DNA from 3 places in the Staphylococcus carnosus genome. Region 2 is predicted to be linked to each of the others. Evidence: a T-box and tRNA genes for the amino acid it is inferred to sense, from the RefSeq annotation. Region 2 holds a T-box; the other regions hold tRNA genes.
The links. A T-box is a leader RNA that pairs with one kind of tRNA and senses whether it is charged. The one in region 2 lies ahead of DYE31_RS06165 (valine--tRNA ligase), so its partner is inferred to be a tRNA-Val.

Region 1 (3,270 bases), 410 kb from region 2:
CCGGTGCTGGAAGGTTAAGAGGAGTGGTTAGCTTCTGCGAAGCTACGAATCGAAGCCCCAGTAAACGGCGGCCGTAACTATAACGGTCCTAAGGTAGCGAAATTCCTTGTCGGGTAAGTTCCGACCCGCACGAAAGGCGTAACGATTTGGGCACTGTCTCAACGAGAGACTCGGTGAAATCATAGTACCTGTGAAGATGCAGGTTACCCGCGACAGGACGGAAAGACCCCGTGGAGCTTTACTGTAGCCTGATATTGAAATTCGGCACAGCTTGTACAGGATAGGTAGGAGCCTTAGAAACGTGAGCGCCAGCTTACGTGGAGGCGTTGGTGGGATACTACCCTAGCTGTGTTGGATTTCTAACCCGCGCCATTTATCATGGCGGGAGACAGTGTCAGGCGGGCAGTTTGACTGGGGCGGTCGCCTCCTAAAGTGTAACGGAGGCGCTCAAAGGTTCCCTCAGAATGGTTGGAAATCATTCATAGAGTGTAAAGGCATAAGGGAGCTTGACTGCGAGACTTACAAGTCGAGCAGGGTCGAAAGACGGACTTAGTGATCCGGTGGTTCCGCATGGAAGGGCCATCGCTCAACGGATAAAAGCTACCCCGGGGATAACAGGCTTATCTCCCCCAAGAGTTCACATCGACGGGGAGGTTTGGCACCTCGATGTCGGCTCATCGCATCCTGGGGCTGTAGTCGGTCCCAAGGGTTGGGCTGTTCGCCCATTAAAGCGGTACGCGAGCTGGGTTCAGAACGTCGTGAGACAGTTCGGTCCCTATCCGTCGTGGGCGCAGGAAGTTTGAGAGGAGCTGTCCTTAGTACGAGAGGACCGGGATGGACATACCTCTGGTGTACCAGTTGTCGTGCCAACGGCATAGCTGGGTAGCTATGTATGGACGGGATAAGTGCTGAAAGCATCTAAGCATGAAGCCCCCCTCAAGATGAGACTTCCCAACTTCGGTTATAAGATCCCTCAAAGATGATGAGGTTAATAGGTTCGGGGTGGAAGCATAGCGATATGTGGAGCTGACGAATACTAATCGATCGAAGACTTAATCCAATTTCAAGTTTTGATTGGTTGAATTGATAATTACTTACTATCTAGTTTTGAATGTATAATCATTCTATTGTCTGGTGACAATGGCAAAGAGGTCACACCTGTTCCCATGCCGAACACAGTAGTTAAGCTCTTTAGCGCCGATGGTAGTCGGACTTACGTTCCGCAAGAGTAGGACGTTGCCAGGCAATTGTATTATTCCACAGTAGCTCAGTGGTAGAGCTATCGGCTGTTAACCGATCGGTCGTAGGTTCGAGTCCTACCTGTGGAGCCATATGGCCCCGTGGTCAAGCGGTTAAGACACCGCCCTTTCACGGCGGTAACACGGGTTCGAGTCCCGTCGGGGTCATTTACATATAGGAGAATTAGCTCAGCAGGGAGAGCATCTGCCTTACAAGCAGAGGGTCGGCGGTTCGAACCCGTCATTCTCCACCATCTTAATGAACTGAATATTTGCTGGAGGGGTAGCGAAGTGGCTAAACGCGGCGGACTGTAAATCCGCTCCTTCGGGTTCGGCAGTTCGAATCTGCCCCCCTCCACCATCTTTAATGGGCTATAGCCAAGCGGTAAGGCAACGGACTTTGACTCCGTCATTCACTGGTTCGAATCCAGTTAGCCCAGCCATTAGAGCCATTAGCTCAGTTGGTAGAGCATCTGACTTTTAATCAGAGGGTCAGAGGTTCGAATCCTCTATGGCTCACTGTTAGCACTCTTTTAAGAGTGCTTTTTTTATACTCTTTTTTAAATTCATGGAAGATATTATTTGTATAAATACGTATTTTCATTCAAGGATACTACTACTTTTATGATATAATTTGTGTGTATGACGGCTATTTATCAATTAGATAAAATGGTTATCATTGTAATTAGGTTACCGGAGGAGATGCTATGAATTTTGGCAGCTTTTTTGAAAATTTTAACACGGTAAAGTTAATAACAAGTGTATTAGACTTAGTTATCGTATGGTATGTTATTTACCTTCTAATCACTGTATTCAAAGGTACAAAAGCAATTCAACTCCTCAAAGGAATCATTGTGATTGTAATTGGCCGTTGGGTAAGTGCTGCCTTGGATTTAACAACTACTGCCCGTTTATTCGATATGGTTATTCAATGGGGGTTCTTGGCAATAATCGTTATATTCCAGCCTGAAATTCGTCGTGCTTTAGAGCAATTGGGTAGAGGTAATCTATTCAAGCGCTATACTGACAGCTCTTCAGCTGATCAACAAAAATTGATTAAAGCTGTATCAGGTGCAGTTCAGTATATGGCGAAAAGACGTATCGGTGCCTTAATTGTTTTTGAAAAGAAAACAGGTTTGCAAGATTATATTGAAACCGGTATTCCGATGGATTCGGATATTTCACAAGAACTATTAACAAATGTGTTTATTCCTAACACGCCATTACATGATGGAGCAATGATTATTCAAGGTACTAAGATTGCAAGTGCTGCTTGTTACTTGCCTCTTTCTGATAGCTCAAAAATATCTAAAAGCTTAGGTACGAGACACCGTGCTGCTGTAGGTATTTCAGAAGTGTCAGATGCGTTTACTGCGGTTGTATCTGAAGAAACAGGTTCAATTTCTATCACATTTGATGGTAAATTGAGAAAAGATATTTCATTGGAAGTCTTTGAAGAATTATTAGCAGAGCATTGGTTTGATACAAGACTTCAAAAGAAAGGTGTGAATTAGAATGTTTGAGAGCAAATGGGGATTACGTTTTGTTGCATTTGTCTTAGCATTAGCCTTCTTTTTAACAGTGAATAATGTTTTTGGGAATATTTTCAGTTCTTCAGCTCTTACACAAAGTACAACACGTACAATACAAAATGTTCCTGTAGAAGCTACATATAACAGTAAAGAATTGTACGCATCAGGGATACCTGATAATGTTGATGTTCAGCTAAAAGGCTCACAATCTAAAGTTTTAAAAGCTGAACAATCTGATGACATTAAAGTCGAACTGGATTTAACTAAAACTAAATTAGGTAAACATAAAGTTGACTATGTCATTAAAGGACTTGATAAAGATGTTGATGGAACAGTCAATCCAAAGCAAGCTAATATCAATCTAGAGAAAAAAGTTACGAAAGAACTGACTGTTCAACCAGATGTGAGCAATAAAGATATTGATTCAGATTATCAAATTGCAAACCAATCTGTTTCTCCGCATAAAGTGAAAGTAATCGGCGGTGAACATCAAGTTGAAA
Region 2 (3,270 bases):
GCACCATATTCATTGATAACATCCATAGGATCTACACCGTTGCCTAATGATTTACTCATTTTGCGACCATCTTCAGCACGAACTAAGCCATGTAATAAAACATCATCAAATGGACGTTCTCCTGTAAATTCAAGACCTTGGAAGATCATACGAGCTACCCAGAAGAAAATAATATCATAACCTGTTACAAGTGCATTTGTAGGATAATAGCGTTGATAATCTTCAGATTCAACGTCAGGCCAACCTAAAGTTGAGAATGGCCATAATCCGCTTGAGAACCAAGTATCTAAAACATCTTCATCTTGTACCCAATTCTCTGCATCTTCTGGTTCAGTTTCACCTACATAGATTTCTCCAGTTTCTTTATGATACCAAGCCGGTATTTGATGACCCCACCATAATTGACGAGAAATAGTCCAATCTCTGATGTTTTCCATCCATTGATTAAATGTATGTTCGAAACGTTCTGGTACAAAATTAATACGGTTATCCGTTTTTTGATTATCTAGTGCTTGTTTTGCTAAAGGTTCCATATTTACAAACCATTGTGTAGATAAATATGGTTCAACAACTGCGCCTGTTCTCTCAGAGTGGCCCACTGCATGAACATGGTCTTCAATTTTAATCACTAAATCTTGTTCTTTTAAATCTTCTACTAATTGAGCACGACATTCAAAGCGGTCCATACCTTCATATTTGCCTGCTTTATCGTTCATTTTACCTTCTTCATCCATTACAATAATTGATTCCAAATTGTGTCTTTGACCAATTTCAAAGTCATTAGGGTCATGAGCAGGTGTTACTTTCATCGCACCACTACCAAATTCAACATCTACATATTCATCTGCAAGGATTGGTAGTTCGCGATTTACAATCGGTAGGATTACTTTTTTGCCGATTACATCTTTATATCGTTCGTCATCAGGATTAACGACAATAGCTGTATCACCTAACATCGTTTCTGGACGTGTAGTTGCTATTTCAATATATCCTTCTCCATCCGCGTATGGATATTTGAAATGATAAAATTTACCTTCTACATCTTCATGCACAACTTCAATATCTGATAATGCAGTACGTGCTTCAGGATCCCAGTTGATAATGCGCTCACCGCGGTAAATTAGTCCTTTATTATACATATCAACAAATACTTTTCTAACCGCTTTACTTAAACCTTCATCTAATGTAAAACGTTCTCTGTCATAATCTAATCCTAAACCTAGTTTCGCCCATTGCTGACGAATGAAAGATGCATATTCATCTTTCCAACTCCATACTTCTTCAAGGAATTTTTCACGGCCGATATCATGTCTAGAAATACCTTGTTCATTTAATTTTGCTTCTACTTTAGCTTGAGTAGCAATACCCGCATGGTCCATACCTGGTAAATATAATGTATCGTAGCCTTGCATACGTTTCATTCTAGTAAGAATATCTTGTAAAGTTGTATCCCATGCGTGTCCTAAATGCAATTTACCCGTTACATTCGGAGGCGGAATAACAATTGTATATGTTTCTTTTGATTTGTCACCACTTGGTCTGAAATAACCTTTTTCAACCCATTCTTGATAACGTCCGGCTTCTACTTCAGTCGGATTATATTTTGGTTTCATTTCCATTGAATTTCCTCCTTAAAAATAAAAACACCCGTTCCTAAACATAGGACGGATGTTCCGTGGTACCACCTAAATTCAACATAGCATCTGCTATGAAGCACTTATATTGATTAACGCTCAATTACGCTTTATCCTACTTTGTTTCAAATAAAGATTCTAGCGGGCTACCTTCAGCAGTATTATTATACATTCTCACCAACCATGTACTCTCTATAAAATAAATATCTGCATACTCTTCCCGATTTCTATTATTCACTTACTTATTTATAGTATAATAGAACTACAAAATAAGTCAATGAGGTGGTAAAAAAATATGACAGATTGTGCTTTTGGAACAACTGATCCAGTATATATAGAATATCATGATAAAGAATGGGGACAACCGCTTCATGACAGCAGAAAACTTTTTGAATTAATGGCTTTAGAATCCCAACATGCAGGGCTTTCTTGGCTTACTATTTTGAAAAAGCGCCCTGCTTACCGTGAAGCTTTTTACAATTTTGACCCTGAAAAAATCGCCTCTATGACAAATGCAGATATCGATAAGGTTATGGAGTTTCCAGGAATCGTTCATTATCGCAAAAAATTAGAAGCCATTGTGAGTCAAGCTAAAGGTTATTTAGAAATTGAAAAGAAACATGGCAGTTTCAGTAAATTTTTATGGTCATATGTTAATGATCAGCCGATTGACCTAAAATATAAAACACCAGCTGATCGCATTACTGTAGATGAACGCGCTAAACAGATGTCTAAGGATTTAAAAAAATATGGTTTTAAATTTATGGGACCTGTGACCATGTTCTCATTTCTAGAAGCGGCTGGTTTATATGATGCACACTTAGAAGATTGCCCTTTTAAGCCTTCAAAACATTAAATATATAAATTAAATCTTTTAAACGGAGATGTATATAATGAAAATTTTAATTACAGCTTTTGATCCGTTTGGCGGAGAAAAGAAGAACCCTGCATTAGAGGCTATAAAGTTATTGCCAGAACAAATCAAAAATCATCAAATTACAAAATTAGAGATCCCTACTGTCTTTCATAAATCTTCAGATAAAATAGCTGACAAATTAAAAGCAGAACACTTTGATGCGGTTATTGCAATCGGACAAGCTGGCGGTCGTTATAATCTAACACCTGAACGTGTCGGTATTAATATCGATGATGCACGTATTCCTGATAATGAAAACAATCAGCCGATTGATATACCGATTCAACAAGATGGCGCACCTGCATATTTTTCTAACTTACCAGTCAAAAAAATGACGCAAGCAATTAAAGATGCTGGTATTCCAGCTGCTTTATCAAATACTGCTGGTACTTTCGTATGTAATCATATTCTTTATCAACTCGGATATTTGCAAGCGACACGATATCCTGATATTAAATTTGGATTTATTCATGTTCCATTTATTCCAGAACAAGTTGTTGATAAACCTGATAAACCTTCTATGGCCTTAAGCAGTATTGTAACAGGGTTAGAAGCTGCAATTGGTGCCATTTCTGAAGATAATCAAGATATTAAAGAAGCACTAGGTGAAATTCAATAATATAGAAAAACTGCCTCTTTTCAATTCAGAGGCAGTTTTGTTTATTTTTTGGTTGACCGTTCTGTGTAGTTCAAGAAATACTTTATAGCTGGTGCAATAAG
Region 3 (3,270 bases), 1.1 Mb from region 2:
ATGCTCCACCGCTTGTGCGGGTCCCCGTCAATTCCTTTGAGTTTCAGCCTTGCGGCCGTACTCCCCAGGCGGAGTGCTTAATGCGTTAGCTGCAGCACTAAGGGGCGGAAACCCCCTAACACTTAGCACTCATCGTTTACGGCGTGGACTACCAGGGTATCTAATCCTGTTTGATCCCCACGCTTTCGCACATCAGCGTCAGTTGCAGACCAGAAAGTCGCCTTCGCCACTGGTGTTCCTCCATATCTCTGCGCATTTCACCGCTACACATGGAATTCCACTTTCCTCTTCTGCACTCAAGTTTTCCAGTTTCCAATGACCCTCCACGGTTGAGCCGTGGGCTTTCACATCAGACTTAAAAAACCGCCTACGCGCGCTTTACGCCCAATAATTCCGGATAACGCTTGCCACCTACGTATTACCGCGGCTGCTGGCACGTAGTTAGCCGTGGCTTTCTGATTAGGTACCGTCAAGGTGCGCATAGTTACCTACGCACTTGTTCTTCCCTAATAACAGAGTTTTACGATCCGAAGACCTTCATCACTCACGCGGCGTTGCTCCGTCAGGCTTTCGCCCATTGCGGAAGATTCCCTACTGCTGCCTCCCGTAGGAGTCTGGACCGTGTCTCAGTTCCAGTGTGGCCGATCACCCTCTCAGGTCGGCTACGTATCGTTGCCTTGGTAAGCCGTTACCTTACCAACTAGCTAATACGGCGCGGGTCCATCTATAAGTGACAGCAAAACCGTCTTTCATTGCAGAACCATGCGGTTCTGCATATTATCCGGCATTAGCCCCGGTTTCCCGGAGTTATTCCAGTCTTATAGGTAGGTTACCCACGTGTTACTCACCCGTCCGCCGCTAACATCAGAGGAGCAAGCTCCTCATCTGTTCGCTCGACTTGCATGTATTAGGCACGCCGCCAGCGTTCATCCTGAGCCAGGATCAAACTCTCCATAAAAGTTATGATTTGTTTGACTAGCTCATAAAAACTAATTTGTTTTAAAACGTCCTAAGACGTTTGTTAATTTGGAATTAACGTTGACATATTGTCATTCAGTTTTCAATGTTCATTTTAATAATAATGGTGGAGACTAGCGGGATCGAACCGCTGACCTCCTGCGTGCAAAGCAGGCGCTCTCCCATCTGAGCTAAGCCCCCATTATGAATAATTAAATAAGAGTCGGGAAGACAGGATTCGAACCTGCGACCCCTTGGTCCCAAACCAAGTGCTCTACCAAGCTGAGCTACTTCCCGTCATTCAATTATTATGTAGTGAAAATTATAAATGGCGCGCCCGATAGGAGTCGAACCCATAACCTCTTGATCCGTAGTCAAACGCTCTATCCAGTTGAGCTACGGGCGCTAATATTTATATGGTGCCGAGGACCGGAATCGAACCGGTACGGTAATCACTTACCGCAGGATTTTAAGTCCTGTGCGTCTGCCAGTTCCGCCACCCCGGCAAAAATAATGGAGCAGAAGACGGGATTCGAACCCGCGACCCCAACCTTGGCAAGGTTGTATTCTACCGCTGAACTACTTCTGCAATGTATAATGGAAAACTGATGAGCCATAGAGGATTCGAACCTCTGACCCTCTGATTAAAAGTCAGATGCTCTACCAACTGAGCTAATGGCTCAAAAGATTTAAGATGGTGCCGGCCAGAGGACTTGAACCCCCAACCTACTGATTACAAGTCAGTTGCTCTACCAGTTGAGCTAGGCCGGCTATTAAATGGTGGAGAATGACGGGTTCGAACCGCCGACCCTCTGCTTGTAAGGCAGATGCTCTCCCAGCTGAGCTAATTCTCCGAATTATATTGCCTGGCAACGTCCTACTCTTGCGGAACGTAAGTCCGACTACCATCGGCGCTAAAGAGCTTAACTACTGTGTTCGGCATGGGAACAGGTGTGACCTCTTTGCCATTGTCACCAGACAATGTAATTAATAAGTTGTTTGTGTTTTCCACTTAAACTATATTAAGTGTTTTTGTTAACATTTGCAATGGTCAATTTTACACTCAGTTAAAATCTTTTTTACAAATGTATGACGTGTTCTTTTTGACGACTTTTATATGTTACTACATTTTCTAAGTCTTGTCAACACTTTCGAGTTATTTTTCTGAATAACTTATATTCATACAAAATCGCTCATAAAATGTTACTTTATTTCTTCAGAACATTTAACTATTATACACGCATTAAAAATTATTGCAAGGGTTTTTCATAAGTTTTTTTGATTTCTTTAAAGTTTTTGTAATATATGTTGATAAAAAGCTTTGAGAACCTAGATACCGCATGTTTCTTCACATTAAAACCCATAAAAAAGAGTGCTGATTACCAGCACCCTTCTTTCTATTTCTTCTATATAGCCTATTATTTTTGGCGCATGTATGGGAATAACAATACATCTCTGATAGATGGAGAATTAGTTAATAGCATTACAAGTCTATCAATACCAATTCCTAGACCGCCTGTAGGAGGCATACCGTATTCTAATGCTTCAATATAATCTTCATCCATTTCATGCGCTTCATCGTTGCCTTGTTCTTTTTCTTTCAATTGCGCTTCGAATCTTTCGCGTTGATCAATAGGATCATTTAATTCTGTAAATGCATTCGCATGTTCACGACCCACAATAAACAATTCGAAACGATCTGTAAATCTCGGATCTTCCGGATTTTTCTTAGCAAGTGGTGAAATTTCAATTGGATGTCCATATACAAATGTAGGTTGAATAAGTGTTTCTTCTACTTTTTGTTCAAAGAATTCATTCAAAATATGACCATATGTCATATGATCTGTAATTTCAATACCATGTTCCTTAGCAAGTTCACGTGCTTCTTCATCAGATTTAACATCAAAGAAGTTTACACCAGTTGCTTCTTTAACAGCATCTACAATATGAACTCGTTTCCAAGGTGAATCTAAATCTACTTCGTATTCACCATAAGGAACTACTGCAGTGCCTAGTACTTTTTTAGAAATATGGCGAATTGTGCCTTCTGTTAAATCCATGATGTCATGGAAATCAGCATAAGCTTCATATAATTCGATCATAGTAAATTCAGGGTTATGGCGTGTTGATACACCTTCGTTACGGAATACACGTCCAATTTCATATACTTTTTCTAATCCGCCTACAATCAAACGTTTCAAGTGTAGTTCAATCGCAATACGCATATATAACGTTGCATCTAATGCATTGTGATGTGTTACGAATGGGCGTGCAGCAGCACCACCTGCGATTTGGTGCATCATAGGTGTTTCA

Region 1: it has a tRNA-Val gene. The T-box ahead of DYE31_RS06165 (valine--tRNA ligase) is inferred to sense a tRNA for this amino acid. The anticodon was not compared.
Region 3: it has a tRNA-Val gene. The T-box ahead of DYE31_RS06165 (valine--tRNA ligase) is inferred to sense a tRNA for this amino acid. The anticodon was not compared.

What each region holds. Positions count from the first base shown of each region.
Region 1 covers NZ_UHCT01000001.1:879,922-883,191, forward strand. The annotation lists rRNA gene DYE31_RS03995 (23S ribosomal RNA) at 1-1,060, shown strand, start outside; rRNA gene rrf (5S ribosomal RNA) at 1,131-1,245, shown strand; tRNA gene DYE31_RS04005 (tRNA-Asn) at 1,257-1,331, shown strand; tRNA gene DYE31_RS04010 (tRNA-Glu) at 1,335-1,406, shown strand; tRNA gene DYE31_RS04015 (tRNA-Val) at 1,417-1,492, shown strand; tRNA gene DYE31_RS04020 (tRNA-Tyr) at 1,516-1,599, shown strand; tRNA gene DYE31_RS04025 (tRNA-Gln) at 1,607-1,681, shown strand; tRNA gene DYE31_RS04030 (tRNA-Lys) at 1,685-1,757, shown strand; gene cdaA (diadenylate cyclase CdaA) at 1,946-2,752, shown strand; gene DYE31_RS04040 (CdaR family protein) at 2,754-3,270, shown strand, end outside.
Region 2 covers NZ_UHCT01000001.1:1,286,171-1,289,440, reverse strand. The annotation lists gene DYE31_RS06165 (valine--tRNA ligase) at 1-1,619, opposite strand, end outside; T-box leader at 1,658-1,871, opposite strand; gene DYE31_RS06160 (DNA-3-methyladenine glycosylase I) at 1,930-2,490, shown strand; gene pcp (pyroglutamyl-peptidase I) at 2,528-3,169, shown strand; gene DYE31_RS06150 (AbrB family transcriptional regulator) at 3,211-3,270, opposite strand, start outside.
Region 3 covers NZ_UHCT01000001.1:2,395,724-2,398,993, forward strand. The annotation lists rRNA gene DYE31_RS11695 (16S ribosomal RNA) at 1-958, opposite strand, end outside; tRNA gene DYE31_RS11700 (tRNA-Ala) at 1,083-1,158, opposite strand; tRNA gene DYE31_RS11705 (tRNA-Pro) at 1,181-1,254, opposite strand; tRNA gene DYE31_RS11710 (tRNA-Arg) at 1,287-1,363, opposite strand; tRNA gene DYE31_RS11715 (tRNA-Leu) at 1,375-1,463, opposite strand; tRNA gene DYE31_RS11720 (tRNA-Gly) at 1,472-1,546, opposite strand; tRNA gene DYE31_RS11725 (tRNA-Lys) at 1,567-1,639, opposite strand; tRNA gene DYE31_RS11730 (tRNA-Thr) at 1,653-1,728, opposite strand; tRNA gene DYE31_RS11735 (tRNA-Val) at 1,736-1,811, opposite strand; rRNA gene rrf (5S ribosomal RNA) at 1,822-1,936, opposite strand; gene lysS (lysine--tRNA ligase) at 2,376-3,270, opposite strand, start outside.